DNA from 3 places in the Turicibacter sp. T129 genome. Region 1 is predicted to be linked to each of the others. Evidence: predicted binding sites of a transcription regulator. Region 1 holds the regulator's gene; each other region holds the start of a gene.
The links. Region 1 encodes Rex, which represses fermentation and respiration genes when NADH is low (regulators of the CRP and FNR family bind a similar motif). Its sites were predicted from a motif close to GTGAANNNNTTCAC; they were not measured.
Positions count from the first base shown of each region.

Region 2: a site for Rex is predicted at 4,833-4,846, ahead of adhE (bifunctional acetaldehyde-CoA/alcohol dehydrogenase). Genes of this name have one in related genera too.
Region 3: a site for Rex is predicted at 3,238-3,251, ahead of gap (type I glyceraldehyde-3-phosphate dehydrogenase). Genes of this name have one in related genera too.

Region 1 is NZ_JAMQUU010000065.1:4,637-12,430, forward strand. It holds gene NEH75_RS10700 (ABC-F family ATP-binding cassette domain-containing protein) at 205-2,118, opposite strand; gene NEH75_RS10705 (redox-sensing transcriptional repressor Rex) at 2,337-2,996, shown strand; gene NEH75_RS10710 (ECF transporter S component) at 3,254-3,883, shown strand; gene coaBC (bifunctional phosphopantothenoylcysteine decarboxylase/phosphopantothenate--cysteine ligase CoaBC) at 3,884-5,095, shown strand; gene NEH75_RS10720 (type III pantothenate kinase) at 5,089-5,856, shown strand; gene NEH75_RS10725 (ECF transporter S component) at 6,106-6,768, shown strand; gene NEH75_RS10730 (co-chaperone GroES) at 7,003-7,290, shown strand; gene groL (chaperonin GroEL) at 7,342-7,794, shown strand, end outside.
Region 2 is NZ_JAMQUU010000026.1:36,415-44,208, forward strand. It holds gene NEH75_RS05410 (alpha/beta-type small acid-soluble spore protein) at 1-163, shown strand, start outside; gene NEH75_RS05415 (alpha/beta-type small acid-soluble spore protein) at 238-435, shown strand; gene NEH75_RS05420 (alpha/beta-type small acid-soluble spore protein) at 561-776, shown strand; gene adhE (bifunctional acetaldehyde-CoA/alcohol dehydrogenase) at 2,215-4,812, opposite strand; gene thiI (tRNA uracil 4-sulfurtransferase ThiI) at 5,194-6,423, opposite strand; gene NEH75_RS05435 (cysteine desulfurase family protein) at 6,466-7,599, opposite strand.
Region 3 is NZ_JAMQUU010000047.1:16,988-24,781, reverse strand. It holds gene NEH75_RS09485 (phosphoglycerate kinase) at 1-735, opposite strand, end outside; gene NEH75_RS09480 (competence/damage-inducible protein A) at 814-2,037, opposite strand; gene gap (type I glyceraldehyde-3-phosphate dehydrogenase) at 2,181-3,188, opposite strand; gene clpP (ATP-dependent Clp endopeptidase proteolytic subunit ClpP) at 3,501-4,112, shown strand; partial or broken gene NEH75_RS13630 (helix-turn-helix domain-containing protein) at 4,300-4,449, opposite strand; gene NEH75_RS09465 (D-alanine--D-alanine ligase family protein) at 5,071-6,282, opposite strand; gene NEH75_RS09460 (NUDIX hydrolase) at 6,402-7,004, opposite strand; gene NEH75_RS09455 (UDP-N-acetylmuramoyl-tripeptide--D-alanyl-D-alanine ligase) at 7,047-7,794, opposite strand, start outside.

The DNA.
Region 1 (7,794 bases):
AAAAAGCTCTATCTTATATGAGATAGAGCTAGAGATTTTATTGGTAGGCGATTTGATTAACTCCCCCTTCGTTGTGTTTAATCTGATTTGCCTAGCTAGTGAACAAGATTTTTTGACTCTTTTTTTGAAAATTCCTCCTTTTGTTACATGATATTCACTACATATTGTGGATATTCAAAAAGTCGTCCAAATGGACGACTTTTTTTATGATAAGCTTAATTCTTCCCAAGTTTCCATAGATTCCATGATTAACTCTTCAAGTTCTTCGATTCGAGCTTGAACCTGTGCTGATTTTTGTGTGTCCAGGTAGACTTCTTCTTGGAAAAGCTCAGCTTTTTTATATTCAAGTTCTTCTTCATAGGCGGCGATTTTTGATTCGATGTCCTCTAGTTGACGTTTACGCTGTTGTTCTAATCGTCGCTGTTCTTTTTGTTTTTGGTAATCTGTTACATTGTTAGTTGTTGTTGCGTTTGACTCCTCAGCTAATTTAGCTGCTTCTAGCTCAGCTAGTTGTTGTTTCTTCTCCATATAATCTGAGTAGTTTCCTAAGTATGATACTACCCCATGCGGAGTAACCTCTAAAATGCGGGTTGCGATTTTATCGATGAAGTAACGGTCATGGGAGATGAAGAAGACTGTTCCTTCATAGTCTTCTAGTGAAAGTTCTAGCATTTCTTTACTATCAATATCTAAGTGATTAGTTGGCTCATCTAGAAGTAAGAAGTTATTTTTTTGAAGCATGAGTTTACAAAGTGTTAGTCGAACCTTTTCACCACCAGACAGTTGGTTAACTGTCTTAAAGACGTCATCTCCTGTAAACAGGAAGTTTCCAAGTAATGTACGAATATCTTTTTCTAGTCGCGTCGGGAAGTAGTTCCAAACTTCATTTAAGACGGTGTTATTAGAAGTTAGGTTTGCTTGTTCTTGATCAAAGTATCCCATGTCTAGGCTTTTACCGTAGTAAACTTCTCCCCCTAACTTTGGTAAGTCACCTGCTACTGTTTTAAGGATGGTAGATTTTCCGATTCCATTTGGCCCAATTAAAGCCACACGATCTAGACGATTAATTTGGAAGTCTAGATGATCTGAGATGATTTGATCTGGGTATCCAACTGTTAAATCTTCTACTTTTAGGACGTCATTTCCGCTTCGGCGATCAATTTCAAATGTAATACCGATTGATTTATCGTTGATTTTAGGGATTTCAATACGCTCCATTTTATCTAATAGCTTACGGCGTGATTGAGCACGTTTTGTTGTTGAAGCACGGACGATGTTTCGACTAATGAAGTCTTCCATTTTTGAAATCTCTTTTTGTTGTTTTTCGTATTGCTTCATGAGGGATGCATAGGAAACTGCCTTTTGATCTATATAATCTGAGTAGTTTCCTTTGTACTTCGTACATTTTCGATACTCAATTTCATAGACCGTTGTTGCAATCTGATCGATAAAATAGCGGTCATGTGAGACGATAACTACGGCACCTGAATATTTTTTTAGGTATCCTTCCAACCATTCGATTGTATCGATGTCTAAGTGGTTAGTAGGCTCATCGAGAATTAGAACATCTGGTTTTTGAAGAAGGAGTTTGGCAAGAGCCAATCTTGTTTTTTGTCCTCCACTTAAGTTTGAGATTTTTTGGTCAAAGCCAATCTCATTGAATTTAAATCGATTGAGAATATTATTGATTTCAGATTCGTAAGTATAACCACTCATTAATTCAAAGCGATGATTTAAGTTTTGATATTGTTCAATAATTCTTAAGTATTGTTCGCTGCTTGGGTCTTCTTCAGCCATTTTAAGGCTTAGCTCTTCAAGCTGGCCTTTTAGTTTGATTGTTTCAGCGAAGACGCTTAACATTTCATTATAGATGGTGTCATTTGAATTAACGTGGCTTGATTGGGCAAAATAGCCTAGGATGACACTTTGTGGCTTGTGGATTTCTCCACTATCGAGGTCGATTTCATCAGCAATCATTTTTAATAGTGTTGATTTACCGGCACCATTACGTCCAACAACGGCAATACGCTCCCCTTTTTTGACTTCAAATTGCACATTTTCAAGAATGGGAGTTCCTGAATAGAGCTTTGTCAATTTGCTAGTTTGTAATAAGATCATTTTGTTTCTCCTTTATATATTAACTTATCAGTAGATATTCGGATTTTATTGTATTTATTTATAAGTATAATGCTTAAAGAAGAGATAAGCAACGGACACTGGATGAAATAATAGTCGAATTTTAAAACAATTTAACATATAGACGTTTTATGCTTCTGACAGTATTCACATTGAATTATTTTCATGTTATTATTGAAATATGGTAAAGGAGGTTTTCTATGTTATCAAATATTCCAAATGCAACGATTAAAAGGTTAGCACTTTATCGTCGCTGTTTCGTTGAATTAGATGAAATGGGCGTTAAACGAATTCAGTCAGGTGAATTAAGCCAAAAAATAGGGATTGATTCTGCTACTATTCGACGTGATTTTTCATATTTAGGTGAATTAGGTCGTCAAGGATATGGATATGAGGTACGCGTTGTTTTAGAGGCATTTAATAATTTATTGAAAACAGAGGATGCACAGAGCTGTGTTTTAATTGGGGTCGGAAACTTAGGGCGTGCACTATTAAAGTATTTTAGCTCAGATAAGTTTAAGAAACGTGTATTTAGAACACCAGTTAACTTAATTGCAGGGTTTGATACAGATGAAAGCTTAGTTGGACAATGTGTAGGTGAATTGCCTCTTTATCATTTAAATGATTTAAAATCGTATATTGAAGAACACCGTGTTACTTATGTTATTTTAACAGTACCACCGACAGTTGCTCAAAGTGTTGCAACATCATTAGAAGGGTTAGGTATTAAAGGTATTTTAAATTTATCTTCTACAGTGATTAATGTGAGTGAAGACATTACCGTTCATGAAGTAGATTTAAATATGGAGTTAGAGACATTATTCTTCTATGTTTTTCAAAAAGAACAAGCAAAACATTAGTACTTTTTAAATTTCGTCCGTTATAAGCTTATAATCAATTGATTATAAGCTTTTTTTCTTTTTACAGGCGATGAATAATGGTAAAATAATGTTATTTTATTGAAAACTATTCAATACATCAGTATAATTATGAGCGATGATAGCGTTTGTCAAACTTAATGGTGATTTTATAACATCAATTAAGGTCATACTAACGATGTCAAATATAATATTCAAGACGTTGCATTCGAAAGAAGCGACAGTGGAGGAGAAGAAAAATGAATCAATCAAGAAAGAAAACCAAGTTTTTAGTTTTACTAACGATGTTTTGTAGTATTCAAGTTGTTTTAATGTTAACACCACTTGGATATATTCCATTAGGCCCAGTTCGTGCCACAACCATGCATATTCCAGTTATTTTAGCAGGAATTTTATTGGGAGTCAAAGGTGGAGCTATTACAGGATTAGTTTTTGGATTGAGTAGTGTGATTATTAATACGATTACCCCAACGATTACATCATTTGTATTTACCCCATTTTATTCATTAGGTGAATATCATGGAAACTTCATGAGTTTAGTTATTGCTATTGGTCCACGTGTCTTACTTGGGGTATTAGCTGCAGTGATTTATCATTGGTTTAAAAATAAAAATAATAAAATGAGATTATTCGGTAGTGGAGTTACGGCTTTAGTTTGTACGTTAATTCACTCCATTTTAGTGCTTGGAATGATCTACTTATTCTTTGGTCCAAGTTATGCGGCAGCCAAAGGAGTTGAAGTTTCAGCTTTATTTGGCTTATTACTAGGAATCATTACGACAAATAGTGTAATCGAAGCCATCTTAGCTACATTAATTATTGCACCATTAACGAAGGTGTTAGAACCAATTACGAAGAAGGTGATTTAGTTGAACAAAAAGACTATTGTATTGGGAGTTTGTGGGGGAATTGCAGCTTATAAAAGTGCACAACTTGCAAGTAGTCTATATAAAAAAGGTTATGATGTTCATGTCATTATGACGAAAAATGCTACAGAATTTATTACACCGATGACATTTGAAACATTAACTCATAATCGTGTATCTGTTGGAACGTTTGATCGCAATTTCCAGTATGATGTGAATCATATTTCATTAGCTAAGCGCGCAGATTTATTTGTTGTGGCTCCAGCTTCAGCAAATTGTATTGCGAAGTTTGCTCATGGATTAGCGGATGATATGTTGACGACAACGTTTTTAGCCGCGTCTTGCCCAAAACTCATTGCACCTGCAATGAATACAGGAATGTTAAATAATCCAATCACACAGCATAATATTGAGATTTGTAAAAAATATGGAATGACTTTTGTTGAATCAGATAGTGGTTATTTAGCATGTGGAGATGTTGGGAAAGGTCGTTTGGCAGAAATTGAGGATATTGAAGATGCCATTGAAAGTTTATTAGTTAAGGACAAGCCTTTAAAAGGAATGAAAGTTGTCGTAACCGCAGGCCCAACTCAAGAAGATTTAGATCCAGTTCGTTTCATGACGAATCATTCAAGTGGGAAGATGGGGTATGCAGTGGCACGTGCTGCTCGTAATTTAGGTGCGGATGTGACGTTAGTAACTGGACCTGTTTCATTAAGAAAGCCAGTGTTCATGGATATTGTTGAGGTTAGAACAGCGATTCAAATGTTTGAAGCAGTCGAGGCTCTAAAAGATGATTATGATATTTTAGTGAAATCAGCAGCCATTTCAGATTACCGAGTGAAGCGTGTGAGTGATCATAAAATGAAAAAGCAAGGTAATCAGTTGACGATTGATTTTGTAACCAATCCAGATATCTTAGCTCATATGGGGCAGTTAAAAAAGGCGGATCAAGTTGTTTGTGGGTTTGCTATGGAGACTCAAGATTTAGTTGAGAATGCTACGAAGAAGTTAGTGAATAAAGGTGCTGACTTGATTGTTGCAAATCAGTTAAATGAAGATGCAGCGGGATTCAAAAAGGATACGAATGTAGTGACGATGTTAACGGGTGAGGACGTAACGAAGTTAGATGTCATGTCTAAAGAAGCACTTGGTTATGAGATTATGAATCGTTTATTACAGATTTTAGTGAAGAAAAGAGGGATAGTATGTTAGTCGTTATTGATGTAGGAAATACGAATATTACACTAGGAGTTTATGACCAGGATGAATTAATTGCAAATTTTCGGCTAACGACTAAATTGCAACGAACATCAGATGAATTTGGAATTACGTTATTTTCATTCTTCCAAACAAAGAATATTGATCCAAAGGGGGTTGAGGATGTTTTAATCTCCAGCGTTGTGCCTAAGATTATGCATTCTTTAACAAATGCTATTCGTAAGTATTTTAATATTGAACCAATCATTGTCGGCCCAGGTATTAAGACCGGTATTAGTGTGAAAACTGAAAATCCAAGAGAGGTGGGAGCTGATCGTATTGTTGATATTGCAGCAGCATATCATATTTATGGTGGTCCAGCGCTTGTTATTGATTTTGGGACGGCAACAACCTATGATTATGTCAATGAAAATGGTGAGTTTGAGTTTGGGGTCACGTCACCAGGAATTGAGATTTCTGCTCAAGCTTTATGGACACAAGCTGCAAAGTTACCTGAAATTGAAATTAAAAAGCCTGCGACGATTATGTGTCGTAATACGATTACGAGTATGCAAGGTGGATTAGTTTATGGTTATATCGGTCAAACGGAATACATTATCAAAAAAGTAAAGGAAGCTGTTGGTAAAGACATTAAAGTGGTAGCGACTGGTGGACTTGGGCGTATCATTTATAATGAAACTGATATGATTGATATTTATGATCCAGATTTAGCTTTTAAAGGAATGAAAGTTATTTATCATAAAACAAAGGGATAAGAAGATTATTGATCGTTGATAAAAAGGAATCAAATGTATTTGGTTCTTTTTTTATGTTCAGGCAAAACAAAAGGAAAATTATGGATTTGTTATTGAAAGTAATCACAGATTTAAATATAATAGGAGAAGTAATTCTACTAATGAGACTTAATGATGATCAGTTGACATCAATTAAGTAAAGCGTTAGGGGGATTAAAAATATTATTCAAGACGTTGCATTCAGAAGAAGCGACAGTGGAGGAGAAAGAAATGAATCAATCAAGTAAGAAAACCAAGTATTTAGTTTTAGTCACCATGTTTTGTAGTATTGAGGTATTATTGATGTTTACCCCTCTTGGATTTATTCCAATTGGGCCGATGAAGGCCACAACCATGCATATTCCGGTTATTTTAGCAGGGATTTTATTAGGAATCAAAGGGGGTGCAATTACTGGTCTTGTCTTTGGGATTTCGAGTGTTGTCAATGCCACGATTAATCCAACGATTTTATCATTTGTATTTACGCCTTTTTATTCGCTTGGCGAGTATCACGGAAATTTCATGAGCTTAGTTATTGCTATTGTACCTCGTGTATTGTTAGGCGTATTAGGTGGTTTAATTTATAGTTGGTTTAAAAATCGAGATAAAAATATGATTGGCGGAGGCGTAACAGCACTATTGTGTACAGTTCTACATACGGCGATGGTATTAGGAATGATTTATATCTTTTTTGGACCAAGTTATGCAGCTGCTCAAGGGTTAGATACAACACAGTTATTAATGGCCTTAATTGGATTGGTATTTACAAATGGTGTTTTAGAAGCCTGTGTAGCTACAGTTGTAATTGTACCATTAGTAAAAGTACTAGAGCCAATGGCTCAAAAAATGGGCTTAACTCATATGAATATAAAGTTAAATAAAGTTGAACGCTAGAGCTTTAAGCTAGGAGTAATTTTCCTAGTTTTTTTTGATTCGTCAAATAATTGATTTTAGTAGGTGATTTTGATAGAAGAATAGGAATAAATGTTAATATTAAGCATATTAATCATTAGGTAGACTATAATAAAAAGGATTTTGGTTTAAAGTATTGCCATTATTTATTCATCTTTGTATAATTTATTTAATAGCACTCATATAGGTAGAGTGCTAAAACGAGGAGGGACATACATGTTAAAACCATTAAACAATAATGTTGTACTTGAGATTGTTGAGGTTGAAAAGACAACAGCTAGTGGAATCATTCTTTCGGGAGAAGCTTCAAAACCAAAACATTCAGAAGGAGTTGTAGTTGCCATTGGTGATGGAAAGTTATTAGATAATGGGAAACGTCATCCAATAACTGTTGAGGTGGGGCAACGTGTTATCTATAACGGATTTGGTGGAACAAAGGTCTCACATCAAGGAAAAGAATTAGTTATTTTATCCCAAGATGATATTTTAGCAATTGTTGAGTAAGTTAAATTTAGTTTAATATATTAATTTTGATTTAAGGGAGGATTTAATATTATGGCAAAAGAAATTTTATTTGCTGAAGATGCACGTCGTGCGATGATTCGTGGAGTGGATAAATTAGCGGATACAGTAAAAGTAACGTTAGGGCCAAAAGGTCGAAATGTCATTTTAGAGCAAAAGTTTGGAACGCCTCAAATTATTAATGATGGGGTTTCAATTGCAAAAGAAATTGAATTAGAAGATAAGTTTGAAAATATGGGAGCTCGTTTAGTAGCTCAAGTTGCAAGTCGTACGAATGATGTAGCTGGAGATGGAACAACAACGGCAACGGTTTTAGCTCAAGCGATGATTCGTGAAGGAAATAAAAATATTGTAGCGGGAGCTAATCCAATAACGATTCGTCGTGGAATTGAGCGTGCTGTGAAAGTGGCTGTTGAAGCATTAAAGGCTAATTCTAAGCCAATCGAAGGAAAAGAATCAATTGCTAATGTAGCTGCGATTTCTGCT
Region 2 (7,794 bases), on a different contig from region 1:
TGTGCCAGGTGCTCAAGAAGCAGTTGATCAATTAAAAATGGAAATTGCAAATGAACTTGGTGTTAACTTCGGTCGTAAAGCAACTGCTGAAGAAAACGGGGCTGTAGGTGGCGAAATTACTAGACGACTTATTGCCCAAGCTAAACAAAGCTTAATAAAATAGTTCCAACTCTAATCTGTACAGTGTTTAAAAATTACATTCTACCTTAATGGTACCAATGTCAGGAGGTTATTAATATGTCAAGACGTAATAAATTAGTTGTTCCTGGTGCTCAAAATGCAATTGATCAAATGAAATATGAGATTGCTCGAGAATTTGGTGTAAATTTAGGCCCTGATACATCTTCACGCCAAAACGGTTCTGTTGGTGGCGAAATCACTAAACGTCTCGTTGCAATGGCTCAACAACAATTAGGTGGAACATCTCAAAAATAACTAAAGAATTTTAAGTTATAGATAAAACGTATCCATTAGAGTGTCTTTGGTTAATTTTACCATCTATTTTTAAGAATGATTTTGTTCATTAGGGACACTCTAATGATTGTTAGGAGGTGAACAAAATGGCTAACAACTCAAATAACTCAAACAGTAACAAACTTCTTGTTCCTGGAGCACAAAATGCTATTGATCAAATGAAATATGAGATCGCTAGTGAACAAGGCGTTCAATTAGGTGCAGATGCAACTGCTCGTCAAAATGGTTCTGTTGGTGGTGAAATCACTAAACGTTTAGTGAAACAAGCTCAACAACAATTAGGTTCTCAAAACCAACAATAACAATTGGGTTTTAGCATCATGTACAAACCTGTAACACAATTGTTTTAAATAAACATGAATGTAAGGGAATGCCATGAATACTAATCCGCCAACTATACGGAGTTCACGTTAAATTCTAATGAAACGTGAGGGATCAATGATGGAAGCTAATCCACCAAAGCGTATTTAACATAACGTATTACTGTGAATTAATTGCACCAAACGCTTTAAATTTTATTTGAAACGTGAGGGATTGACAATGGAAACTAATCCACCAAAGCATTTATTTTCGGTCTCAGATTCACTTTCTAATTCTAGAACATTAAAAATGTGAGGGATTAATCATGAAAGCTAATCCACCCAAAAATAAATCAGATAGTCACAATCAATTACAAAAGATACGTGAGGGATAAATATGAGATCCAATCCGCCAACTATGAGTTAATCACACTTAAATATCATCAATGTTATGGTAAATGAGGTGTTTCCATTGGAGTGATTTAAGTTTTAAATCCTACTAATTCTATTAACCATTTGTTAATAAATGAGGTGTTTCCGTTGGAGCGATTTAAGTTTTAAATCCTACTGATTCTATTAACTATTTGTTAATAAATGAGGTTTTCCGTTGGAGCGATTTAAGTTTTAAATCCTACTGATTCTATTAACTATTTGTTAATAAATGAGGTGTTTCCGTTGGAGCGATTTAAGTTTTAAATCCTACTGATTCTATTAACTATTTGTTAATAAATGAGGTGTTTCCATTGAAGCAGATAGACTCATAGTAAATAAAGTAGCACTTCGGTGCTACTTTTTTATATTCTTAGAATATAGTATTTACCTTAACTATTCTATAAGTCCAGATAAGTTTTTCCAATTGTAAAAAACTTTTACCCCCCCTAGCAGTTGAGGATTAGATTGTCTTCGACAATCTGTCAGGTGTGCCCTGGACTATAGTTTACCTTACACGGCATGACTATCACACATTTAGGTTAATATACTAAATGTAGAAAACCTTTCTGTTTCTATTTAGAAAAGTTGTCGTAATAGTTAACTTTTTTATATTCATTCATTTTAATTCAATTCATATTTTTTGTATAAACTATCGATTACTTGTTATAAGGTATCTCTTTCAAATATATACTGTAGTATCCCTGTATTTTAAATAGAATAAAGCGATGTGAGTTTTTATTCTATTTAAAATTCATAAATCATTAATACTAATCACATCAAAGTTAAAATCTTAAAACTTCATGAACACAGGCTAGCTATCTAGCAATAAGACTGCTTCTTCTATCATTAAAACTATTTTTATGCCATGATTTGATTAACCCCCTTTCAATGATGAATGCAGTAATCCTATCTTATCTTAAAATAGTAAAAAGCACCCTGTCAAAAAGGACAGAGTGCTTTGGTCACTGTTTGGAGTTTTAAATTAGTGTATGCGTAGATTGGTGATTAATTATTTTGTTTCGCCGTAGAATGCATTTAAGTATAATTGTTTGATATCTTCAATTAATGGGTAACGTGGGTTAGCAGGCGTACATTGATCATCGAATGCTTCAACTGCTAATTCATCTACTGCTGCTAAGAAGTCAGCTTCTGATACACCACATTCTGAAATACTCATCGGAATATTGATTTCACGTTTTAATTCATCAATTTTATTTAATAACGCTTGAACCTTTTCTTCATTCGTACGTCCTGTTAATCCTACATACTCTGCAGCTTTAGCATAACGTTCGATTGCTTGAGGAGTTTCATATTGAGGGAATGTTCCTTGTTTGAATGGTGCATCTGTTGCATTATATTTGATAACTTCATTAATTAATAATGCATTTGCAATACCATGAGGAATATGGAATTTAGCCCCTAATTTATGAGCCATTGAGTGGCATAATCCAAGCATTGCATTAGAGAAGGCCATCCCTGCCATACATGAAGCGTTAGCCATTTTTTCTTTAGCTACTTTTGCTTCTGCTCCACCATGATAAGATTCTGGTAAGTAATCAAAGACTAATTTAGCTGATTCTAATGATAATGGAATTGTATATTCTGTTGCTACTGTTGCTACTAATGATTCTAAAGCATGAGTTAATACATCGATACCTGAAGCAGCACATAATCCTTTTGGCATGGATAACATTAAGACTGGGTCAACAATTGCCATTGTTGGAGTTAATTCGTAGTCAGCTAATGGATATTTAATTCCTGTTTCATCATCTGTGATTACAGCGAAAGGAGTGACTTCTGAACCTGTACCAGCTGAAGTTGCAATACATACTAAGCTAGCTTTTTTACCCATTTGAGGGAAGCGATAGATACGTTTACGAACGTCCATGAAACGCATTGCTAGGTCTTGGAAGTTAGTTTCAGGGTGTTCATATAATACCCACATAATTTTTGCTGCATCCATAGCAGATCCTCCACCTAAGGCGATGATGACATCTGGTTTGAAGTTGGCCATTGCTTCAGCACCTTTTTTAGCATCTGATAGTAATGGATCTGGATGAACATCTGTGAACATTGTATATTGAATTCCGTAACGATCTAACTCATCCGTGACTTGTTTTGTATATCCTAAATCAAATAACACTTTATCTGTTACAATAAATGCACGTTTTTTACCATCGAAGTTTAAGTCTTCTAATGCAACTGGTAAGCATCCAAATTTATAATAAACTTTTGATGGAACTTTAAACCAAAGCATATTCTCTCTCCTTTTAGCAACCGTTTTAATATTAATTAAATGTTTTGGTCCTACATTTTCTGATACTGAGTTATTCCCCCAAGAACCACAACCTAAAGTTAATGATGGCGCTAAAGCAAAGTTAAAGATATCTCCAATTCCTCCATGTGCTGTTGGTTGATTAATTAAGAATGTTGTTGTACGCATACGAGATGCCATCGCTTGAATATCAGCTTCAGCACGTAACTCATCTGCATAAATAGCTGAAGTATGCCCTAGACCACTATGGTTAACTAATGTTTCAGCCATATCCACTGCTTCCGCATGATTAGATGATTTGTACATTGCTAAGACAACTGATAATTTTTCATGAGCGAATGGTTCCTCTAATGAAGTATCAGTCACTTCACCAACTAAAACTTTTGTATCCTTAGGAACTTCAAATCCTGCTAATTCAGCAATTTTCCATGCTGGTTGTCCAACAATTTTAGCATTTAATGCGCCATTGACAATGATTGTCTTACGAACAGCCTCTAATTGCTCTGGATTTAATAATAAAGCTCCACGCTTTGTAAGTTCAGTCTTAACTGCATCATAGATTGACTCATCAACAATGATTGACTGTTCTGATGCACAGATGACACCGTAGTCAAATGTTTTTGATAATAATAATGAGTTAACAGCCATTGGGATGTTACATGTTTTATGGAAAATAACTGGTGTATTACCTGCCCCTACTCCAATTGCTGGTGTTCCTGAAGAGTATGCTGCTTTAACCATTCCTGGTCCACCCGTTGCTAAGATTAAATCGACTTCACACATAACTGTATTTGTTAATTCAATACTTGGTGCATCGATCCATGCAATTAATCCTTTTGGAGCTCCTGCTGCTTCAATTGTTTCACGAATCACTTGGGCTGTATAGTTTGTACAATTTTTAGCACGTGGATGGGCTGAAATAACAATTGCATTACGAGTTTTAATTGCCATTAAACATTTAAAACATGCTGTAGATGTTGGATTTGTTGTTGGAATTACTGCTCCGATTACCCCTACTGGCTCAGCAACTTTTTGAATTCCGAACGATAAATCTTCAGATAAAACCCCACATGTTTTTTCATTACGATATTTATTATAGATATATTCTGAAGCGTAATGATTTTTAATAACTTTATCTTCAACTAATCCCATTCCCGTTTCTTCTACTGCCATTTGTGCTAACGGAATACGTAAATTATTAATTGCCATTGCCGCTTTGTAGAATAATTCATCAACTTGTTCTTGTGTAAATGTGGCAAACTCACGTTGAGCTGCGCGCATTGTTTCAAGAGTTGACATTAACTCCTCAACATTTGTAATTTTATTTGTCATTCCGACTCCTCCTCAATATTGTGAATTCATTCACTTACTTACAACGCTATTATATTACATTGTGAATTATTTGTCTAATGAAAACGGATTGAAAACGTTTATAATTTCACAAATAGTAAATTTTATGATAGAAAGCGTTTTTCACTTATATATTTTACCTTATTTAACTATAAATGTAAAAATATAGATTTTTATTTCTTTCTACATTCGCACCCAAGAAAGATTATAGTTCGACAAAAAATAACTTTAACAGTACAAATTAATCGTTTTATCATTAATATTTTTTTCTAATTGAGGTATATTTTTTTGATTCATAAAATGAACTTAAATACAAAAAAAGCTGGAAGAATATTACTTCTTTCAGCTTTTTATTTATATCAATTAGAATAAATCATTTAATGGACAAGCAGTATTATCTTCTAACTCAATGATTTCACCCGCACGAACTGTAATGATTTCTGTATTATCAATACATTTTTGTACTAATGATTCAAAATCAAAGTTTTGTTCAAATTCAATACATTTTTCAAGCGATGGATTAGTCGCTGGGTGCTCTGGAACAAAGACCGTACAGCAATCTTCATATGGACGAATTGAAATATCATATGTATCGATTTGTTTCGCAATTTCAATAATTTCATTTTTATCAAGTGTAGCAACTGGACGAATAATTGGCATATTCGTTACAGCATTAATTGCATACATACTTGCTAATGTTTGAGAAGCAACTTGCCCTAAACTTTCACCATTTGCTAAAACTAAAATCTCACGTTTTTTAGCAATTCCTTCAGCGATACGATACATCATACGACGCATAACTGTCATTGTATAGCTGCTAGGAATATTCTCATAAATGGCTGTTTGTAATTCCGTGAATGGAACTACATGAACATCAATTGAGTCTACCGGTGCATAATGAGCATTTTTCTCCATTAAGTCTAACACTTTTTGTTTTGAACGAACTGATGTATATGGTGGTGATGCAAAGTGAATCGCTTCAATCTCAACTCCACGTTTTTGCATTAGGTATCCAGCAACTGGACTATCAATTCCACCTGAAATCATTAATAAACCTTTTCCACTAATTCCAACTGGGAACCCACCAAGACCTTTAATGTGATCGGCCATAATGAATGTTCCTTCGCGACGAACTTCAACAAACACCGTCATATCCGGATTATGAACATCCACGCTTAAGTGATCCGTATTAATTAATAAATGTGCCCCTACTCCACGTGAAATTTCACCTGATTGCATTGGGAATTGTTTATCTGAACGTTTTGTTTCTACTTTAAATGTAGTTGGAACTTTTGGTTGTTCATTAATAATCTCTAAAGCTAATGCTTTAATTGCATCAATTTCATTTTCACAACGAGCAGCTAAACTATAAGATTGTAATCCGAAAACTTTATCTAGCTGCTCTGTTACTAATTCTGGCGCTGTCCCATTTAAAATGATATAGAAACGGTCACGTGTCACTTCATATTTTAACTGATCAAGCCCACGTAACTTGCGGCGAATAATTTTGTGTAATGCATTTTTAAAATACTTACGATTTTTTCCTTTAATCGATAATTCACCATAACGGACTAAAATACGGTCATAAATCATTTCATCATTTCCTTCCTCGATAACCTGCTGCGATTTGTAGTACTAGTGTTTTAGTTGTGCCACAACGATTTTTAAAGCTTTAATTAGTCGATCTACTTCCTCCATTGTCGATAGATTAGAGAAACTAACACGTATACTCTCTTGTGCAACCTCATCACTAATCCCTAATGCTAATAAGATACGTGAAGCAGTCGCTGATTTAGATGAGCACGCTGATTTTGCTGAGATATAAACATCATATTCCTCAAGCGCATGAACTAACGTTTCACCTTTAATCGGAGCGGCAGCAAAATTGATGATATAAGGCGTTTGATGTTCGTGATTACTATTTACCACTACACCATCAATTTTTCTTAATTCGTTCATTGTATGATCGAATAATTGTTTAACATGTTGGTAGTTTGTTTGCAGTGGCTCTATTGCTAAGCGTAAAGCCTTAGCAAGCGCAACTGCACCCGCTACGTTAATTGTTCCTGAACGAAGGCCATACATTTGATGTCCCCCTGTAATTTCAGGTGTTAAACTTAAATATTGATTCACGATTAGTGCTCCACTTCCTTTTAATCCATGGAATTTATGAGCAGATAATGATAATAAATCAATATTCATTTTATCAATATCAACAGGAATTTTACCCACGCTTTGAACGGCATCAACATGGAATTTTACCTTTGGATATTTTTTTAATAATTGACCAATTTCATAGATTGGAAATACCATTCCCATTTCATTGTTCACATGCATGCATGAAATTAAAATTGTATCTTCACAAATGGCTTCTTGAATTTGCTTTACAATATCAGCATTGCTACCTTTGACGTCAATATATGTAACACGGAACCCTTCCGCTTCTAGTTCCTCAATTGTTTCATGAACTGAGGCATGCTCAACAGGGGTTGTAATAATGTGACGTCCACGATTTTTGTAAGCATGACACAACCCACGAATAGCCAAGTTATTACTCTCAGTTGCTCCTGATGTAAAAATAACTTTGTGTTGTTTCGCATTTAATAGGGATAAGACTTGCTTTTCTGACTGAATTAGTAATTGTTCAGCACGAGCACCAAATGCATGTAACGAACTTGGATTACCCCAAAAATTTTCATTAACTTTCACGAAAGCATTTAAAACTTCTGGATCAACAGGAGTCGTCGCACTATTGTCTAAATAAATCATTTTGATTCTCCTTCCGACATAAACATCTCAGACCCATTTTAAACTTTTAACTCTTACGAACTCTGCTCAGATAAGAGGCAGACGAATTCATTGAATATGAAACTTGTTACTTTATCGTTTCGACATTATATCACATTAAAGCTATAATCTCAAATTGCAACTATTTTCTGAGTTTATGACGTAGAAAATGGTCGT
Region 3 (7,794 bases), on a different contig from region 1:
TTCTTCACATAAAGATTTACCAATGTTTTTACCTTGAGCTTTAAGGAATGTGAACATCATTCCTCCACCAACTAATACTTTGTCAGCTTTATCTAATAAGTTTTCGATAACTCCGATTTTATCAGATACTTTAGCTCCACCTAAGATAGCAACCATTGGACGTTGAGGCGCATCAACAGCTCCACCGATAAATTCGATTTCTTTTTCTAATAAGAATCCAGCTACAGCTTCTAAGTTAGCAGAGATTCCAACGTTTGATGCATGAGCACGGTGTGCAGTACCGAATGCGTCATTTACGAAGATATCTCCTAAAGAAGCCCAGTATTTACCTAACTCAGGATCATTTTTAGATTCTTTTTTACCATCTAAATCTTCGAAACGAGTGTTTTCGAACATTAAAACTTCTCCATCTTTTAACTCAGCGATAGCAGCCTCTAATTCAGCTCCACGAGTTTCAGGGATGAATTTAACGTCTTGTCCTAATAACTCAGCTAAACGCTCAGCAGCTGGACGTAATGATTTAGATGCTTTATCTTCTTCAGATTTGATTTTTCCTAAGTGAGAGAATAAAATAGCACGTCCACCATTTTCTAAGATGTATTTGATTGTAGGTAATGCAGCTACGATACGGTTGTCATTTGTAATTTTTCCGTCTTTCATTGGTACGTTGAAGTCTACACGTACAAGGACTTTCTTTCCATTTAACTCAACATCTTTAACAGTTTTTTTGTTCATGTGATGAGTCCTCCTTAAATTATTTTTCACAATATTATTTTAACGCTTTTTTACATATAATTCAAACATTACCTTCTATTAAAGCGCTTTTATATAATGGTGAAGCCAATATAAAGCTTCCGCTACTGTGAGCTGTCTTATTTTTTCACGATTTCCATTAAAAATGTATGATTTTAAGAAAATTTGACCGCATATATTAATCGCGATATAAACTAGACCCACTGGTTTTAACTCACTTCCACCACCTGGTCCTGCAATTCCAGTTACACCAACTGTGATATCAGCACCCGTTAACTTTTCTAAATTGAATGCCATATCGCGTGCAATCTCTTCAGAAACTGCTCCAAACTCCATTAAACGATTCACATCAATGTTTAAACGATTTAATTTTGACTCATAACTATATGTCACGATTCCTTCTAAAAAGACGCTAGATGCTCCTGAAACGTTCACAAGAGTTGATGAAAGGAGACCACCACTGCAACTTTCAGCCGTTGCTATTTTCAATTGCTTTTCGTTCAGCAAGCTCACAATTTCTGTTGCAAGATCTGTATTTTGATCTCCAATATAGTAATCTTTCATAATTTCTTTAAACTCTTCATCAAAGGCTCTTAAATCCTCTTCATAAGCATCCACTGTAGAAACAATATAATCTACTTTATCAGGAGCACAATAAGGTGCAATATTTAGATGAGGGTAACGTTCATATAAGTGTAAAATCATTTCTTCTGCATAAGACTCTCCAATTCCACATAAACGATAGCTATTACTAATCTTACGCTCCTTAATCTGATCAATAAAATAAGGTCTTACACTCTCTGAAAACATTAATTCAAGCTCTGCTGGAGGTCCAGGTAATAAGAAAACTGATTTATTATCCCGCTTTAAAAATAATCCCGGTGCTGTTCCATTATTATTGGGTAAAACTAGTCCTTCTTTAAACTTATAAGCTTGACGATGATTATTATTTGGAATTTCTCTATTGCTACGTCTGAAATACTCACAAATACCTTTATAAATCTCATCATCATAAACTAGTTCTGTTTTAAAATACTTTGCAACCCCTTCACGTGATAAATCATCTACCGTTGGTCCTAATCCACCAATAGTAATCACTAAATCCGCATAGGTATATGCAATCTCTAACCCTCGAACAATTTCATCCTCTAGATCAGGAACTACTTGTTGATGAGTTACTTTTCCACCTAACTGTTCTACTTGTTTTGCAATAAAAGCACTATTCGTATTAATCGTTTTACCAGACAGCACTTCATTACCAATCGCTAAAATCGCAACATTCACACCGCTCACCTCTTGTTTAACATGAACTATTTCAGTTTTTTTATTCTAACTTAGAAAAATCCATCTAACTCTATTCTAATGAAAATAATAAAAAAAGCTATCCCGAAATGGGATAGCTTTCCAAAAATATCGCTTAACTAAAATTATTTAATTAAAGAAGCGAAGTATCCTAAAGTACGGATTAATTGGTTAGTGTAAGACATTTCGTTGTCATACCAAGCAGCAACTTTAACTAATTGCTCTCCGTTAACTTCCATAACTTTAGTTTGAGTAGCATCGAATAATGATCCGTAAGAAATTCCGATTACGTCAGCTGAAACGATTTCATCTTCAGTGTATCCGAATGATTCGTTAGCAGCAGCTTTCATTGCTTCGTTGATTTCAGCAGCAGTTACTTTAGTGTTTAAAGTACATACTAACTCAGTTAATGAACCAGTGATTACTGGAACACGTTGAGCTCCACCGTCTAATTTTCCGTTTAATTCAGGAATTACTAAACCGATAGCTTTAGCAGCTCCTGTTGAGTTTGGAACGATTGATGCAGCAGCTGCACGTCCACGACGTAAGTCACCTTTTCCGTGAGGAGCATCTAATGTATTTTGGTCATTAGTGTAAGCATGGATTGTAGTCATGAATCCTTTTTGTACACCATATTTGTCGTTTAATACTTTAGCCATTGGAGCTAAACAGTTAGTTGTACAAGAAGCTCCTGAGATAACTGTTTCAGTTCCGTCTAAGATATCTTGGTTTACATTGTAAACTACAGTTTTGATATCTCCTGTAGCTGGTGCAGAGATAACTACTTTTTTAGCTCCTGCTTCTAAGTGTAATCCAGCTTTTTCTTGAGAAGTGAAGAATCCAGTACATTCTAATACTACGTCTACTCCTAATTCTCCCCAAGGTAAGTCTGCAGGGTTACGCTCAGCAGTTACTTTGATTTCTTTACCGTTAACAACGAAAGCACCTTCTTTAACTTCGATTTCTCCGTTGAAACGTCCTTGAGCTGAATCATATTTGAATAAATGAGCTAATGTTTTAGCATCAGTTAAGTCGTTGATTGCAACTACTTCGAAGTCATTGTTTTCGATCATTAAACGTAAAGCTAAGCGTCCGATACGCCCGAATCCATTAATCGCTACTTTAACAGCCATGTGAAGATTCCTCCTAAGATATTATAAAATTGGTCATTTTTCACATTACGTGTATTTTAACACACATAATATATTGTGAAAAATTACTACATTTTTATTCTAACAATTTGTACCATGATAATCAAGTTATAAACTAATGTAAGCGTTTATAATAACAAATACTTAACAAAAATGTTTAAGAATTTTTACTTAAAAATGAATATATTACCACTCACAACATTAAAATAGAGTATGGCCGACGCAATGCTATATTTTTTTGTCCAGTTGTGGTAAAATGTGCTATAGAAATTTTTATAAAAAGAGGGGTGCCTTATGAGTAGTTATTTAGTACCGACAGTCATTGAACAAACAGCTCACGGTGAGCGTGCATATGATATTTATTCTCGCTTATTAAAAGATCGTATCATCATGTTAAGTGGTGAAATTAACGATTATACAGCAAACATCGTTGTTGCTCAACTTTTATTCTTAGCTGCAGAAGATCCAGATAAAGATATCAACCTTTATATTAATAGTCCTGGTGGATCAGTTACAGCAGGATTTGCTATCTTTGATACAATGAACTACATCAAATGTGATGTATCAACAATCTGCGTTGGGATGGCAGCGTCAATGGGTGCTTTCTTACTTTCAGCGGGTGCTAAAGGTAAACGCTATGCTTTACCTAACAGCGAAGTCATGATTCATCAACCACTTGGTGGAGCACAAGGACAAGCCACTGAAATTGCCATTGCTGCAAAACACATTTTAAAAACTCGTGATAAATTAAATAACATCTTATCTGCTCAAACAGGTCAACCACTTGAAAAAATCGAGCAAGATACTGAACGAGATAACTTCATGTCAGCTGAAGAAGCTGTAGCTTACGGTTTAGTTGACCAAGTTGTTGTTCGTCCAGTGGACATTTCAGCAGATAATAAATAATTCAAAAAGTAGAGATTAAATTCTCTACTTTTTTTGCTAGAAAGCTAAAATATAGACTCTAAACAAGATAAAATAAATCTAAGTAATAATAACCCAATCATAACATCAAAAAATATACTAAACATATCTATTTTCTTCAATTTTTTCATTCTATCTCTTAACTGATTAAAGTTGACTTTAAGCAATTTTAAAGATGAGATATTACACTTTGTTCTCCTTTCATGAATCCATCTAATGAAACATTAAAGAAATCACTGAAAAGAATTAAACGATGAAAATCAGGATAAGAAATGCTATTTTCCCACTTAGAAATAGTTTGTCTCGATGTATTTAAAAGTTCCCCTAATTCATCCTACGATAATCCTCTTCACTTCGTTAAATCCAATAACCTATCATTAAACTTCAATAGGAATCCCTCATTTCTAAAAATTGTTGATACAGCAATAACATTCATCTTAGCTCCCCCTCCATCAATAGTTATTTACAATCTTTCAATTTTTTAACCATTATATATTTTCCATCTAAAAAAAGAGATTTCATAAGTGAAATCTCTTTTTCATGGCTATATTTTAAGAAGTATTGTCATTAAACAAGGAAATCCAAACGTTAACTAGCGTAAGGAATTCTTAATCTATTAAGTTGTTTAAACAACCTCTGTCTCCAAATCAACATTTGTCTAAAACATAGCTTTTTCATTTTTAATAGTTAAGTTACCGCTTAGGCTTTTGTTCAATCTGGCTTCGACGAGCAAAATCTCTATGAAGTCTTCAAATACCTTTATGACTCAAAAAATAAGTCATAGGTATTTGTTGCGACCCCTACGAGATTTTAACCACTCGTCTTAGCTTTTTACTTAATCTACCTTCACTTGGCAACACGCTAGTAAAGTTCAATATCTTTCCGTGTCTATTAGACACTTCAAGCTCTCCTCACTTTCTGCACGTGTTAAACGCCACGCTTAGGCTTTTGTTCCTTTCGCTCCTTTTGTTCCTGCACCCTGTAAAGCAAGAACGTTAGATTCGAATGAGAATGTTAAGCTTTCACGTTCACGTTGACGTTTTAATGCTAATTCCACTAAGCTAGTCATTAATTCTGTGAAGTTACGGTCTGTTTTTTCCCATAAGTAGAATGATAATGATCCTGGAATTGTATTAATTTCGTTAACATATACTTCATTATTTTCAGCATTGATTAAGAAGTCGATACGAGCAACCCCTGCACTTCCTAACACGCGGAATGTTTGTACCGCAAGATCTTGAACGTATTTTGTTCCTTCATCCGTTAAACGAGCAGGGATAATACGATTTGTACTTGCCATCCCTTGAGATTTAGTTCCTCCAGTTTTAGCACCTTTAGAACCTCCTCCCCCCTCATATTTATCACGGAAGCTTAAAAATTCATCAGAACCCATAACTTCTTCTAAAACAGAAGGTTTAGCAGAAGAGAAATCTCCGATAACCGAACAGTTAACCTCAACTAATTGAGTAACCATTTCTTCAACGATGAATTTTTTATCATAGCTAATTGCTTCTGTAATTCCTTCTTCTAATGACGCACGGTCATTTGCTTTAGAAATTCCAACACTTGAACCTAAGCTAGCAGGTTTAATCATAACTGGATATGTTAATTTTTCTTCAATAGCATCTAAACAAGCTTCTTGGTCAGCAAACCAATCTGATGAATAATACCACACATAGTTTGTAATCGGTAATCCTGAATCACGTAAAATGTTTTTCATAAACACTTTATCTTGACCAACAGCAGCGGCAGCTACCTCACATCCCGAATAAGGAATTCCGTTTAATTCAAAGAATCCTTGTAAGGCTCCATCCTCACCATTTGTTCCGTGAATAACTGGAATCGCAACATCGATTGTATTTACAACATTGTTTCCGAATTTTTTAGCAGGATAACGTTCAATTTGAATTTTACCATTATTAGGAACAATGACAATACGTTGACATTTTTTTAATAATGCATCCAAATTTTTATATTCTTTCACATCAAATAATGCTTCACCTGTGTACCATTCGCGTTTTTTAGATAAATAAACTGGTACGACATCATATTTTGTTTTATCGATGGCATGCATTGCTTGGTTAGCAGAAATAATTGAAATTTCGTGCTCTACCGATTCACCACCGAAAAATACACCAACTTTTAACTTCATGAGGAAGCCCCCTTTAATCTAAGTTTAGTATCTTCTTCAAGTATACCGTATCTGAACGCAAATACATACGTCTATTTTATCAAGAAATCACTGTCATAAGAAACAATTTTTTGCTTTAATTACTCAAAATATGTTTCTAAATCTTCCGTATAAACTTTATACGCCTTTTCAATCTCTTCGATTGAATTCTTTCGAGACAATGGCGGTAGTTCTGAAATATCAAACCATCCAATATCCTCCGTCTCATGATTACATTTTGCCTCTCCCGCTACGACATTCCCCAGGAAATATAGACAATATACATCATATAATGATTTTTTAATATAATGTCGTCTGTCAAACACCGCTAACAGTTTCGTACAATCAATTACATAACCAGATTCCTCGAACGTTTCCTTAATAGCTGTTTCCTTCGGTGTGCAATCAATATCACACCATCCACCTGGTAGTGACCAAAGACCACTATCTTTCTCTTTAACGAGTAATAGCTGATGATTTTTAATAACCATTGAACGAACGGCAGGTTGTGGGGTTGGATATATGAAATCTTTATATAAGTTGCATTCATTCATTGGTAATGATGTATAATCGTGTAACATCTTCACACTAATCTTCTTTAACTCTTCATAATTATCCACTGCATACGGATCTGTTGAAAATGATAATCCAATTTGTGCAATTGACTGAACTTTTTTAATAAACTCTAAAAATTGATTATCCATCCCGCTTCCCTACTTTCTATATGAAAATAAATAACGAACTGACTATTCAGCGAATAATTCAGGCAAATCATTTTCAATTAAGACAAACGCTCCTGGTTCAACGACTTCATACATTACTTTGAATGCTTCTGTTAAATTCTCAGCTACTGTTACACGCTCTTCTGGGAATCCAACTTCTTTTAAACCTTCTTGAATTGGTTCTGTTTGTTTTTTACCAACTAGAATAACATGATCACATGTATCTTTCATATATGTTCCAAAAGCTTTATTTAACTCATATTGTGCTGTTCCTAAATCGACCATCCCTGGTGTTAGCACAATGCGTTTACCATTCATTTGTCCTAACACTTCAAGTGCCATCTTAGATCCAACTGGATTTGAATTAAAAGCATCATCAATAATCGTAAAGTTCCCATTACGACGTAACTCTAAACGATGAGTCACAGGTTTCATTTTACGAACAGCGACTTTCATTTTTTCAACTGGAATTCCCAACTCATTCCCTAAAGCAATACTCGCTACCGTATTATAAATATTATGACGACCTAATAATTTCGTTTGGAACTGATGAACACTTCCATCACGGAATGTCACATTAAACGTGGTTCCTTTTTCACTAACAACAATATCACCTGCTCGATAATCTGCTTCACGTTCGATTCCATAAGTGTAGACCGTACATTTTCCCGAAAACTTATTCTCATAGTAATCACGAATATTTTCATCATCAATATTAATAAATCCAATTCCGTCCTCAGGTAAGTACTCAATTAACTCAAACTTAGTTTGT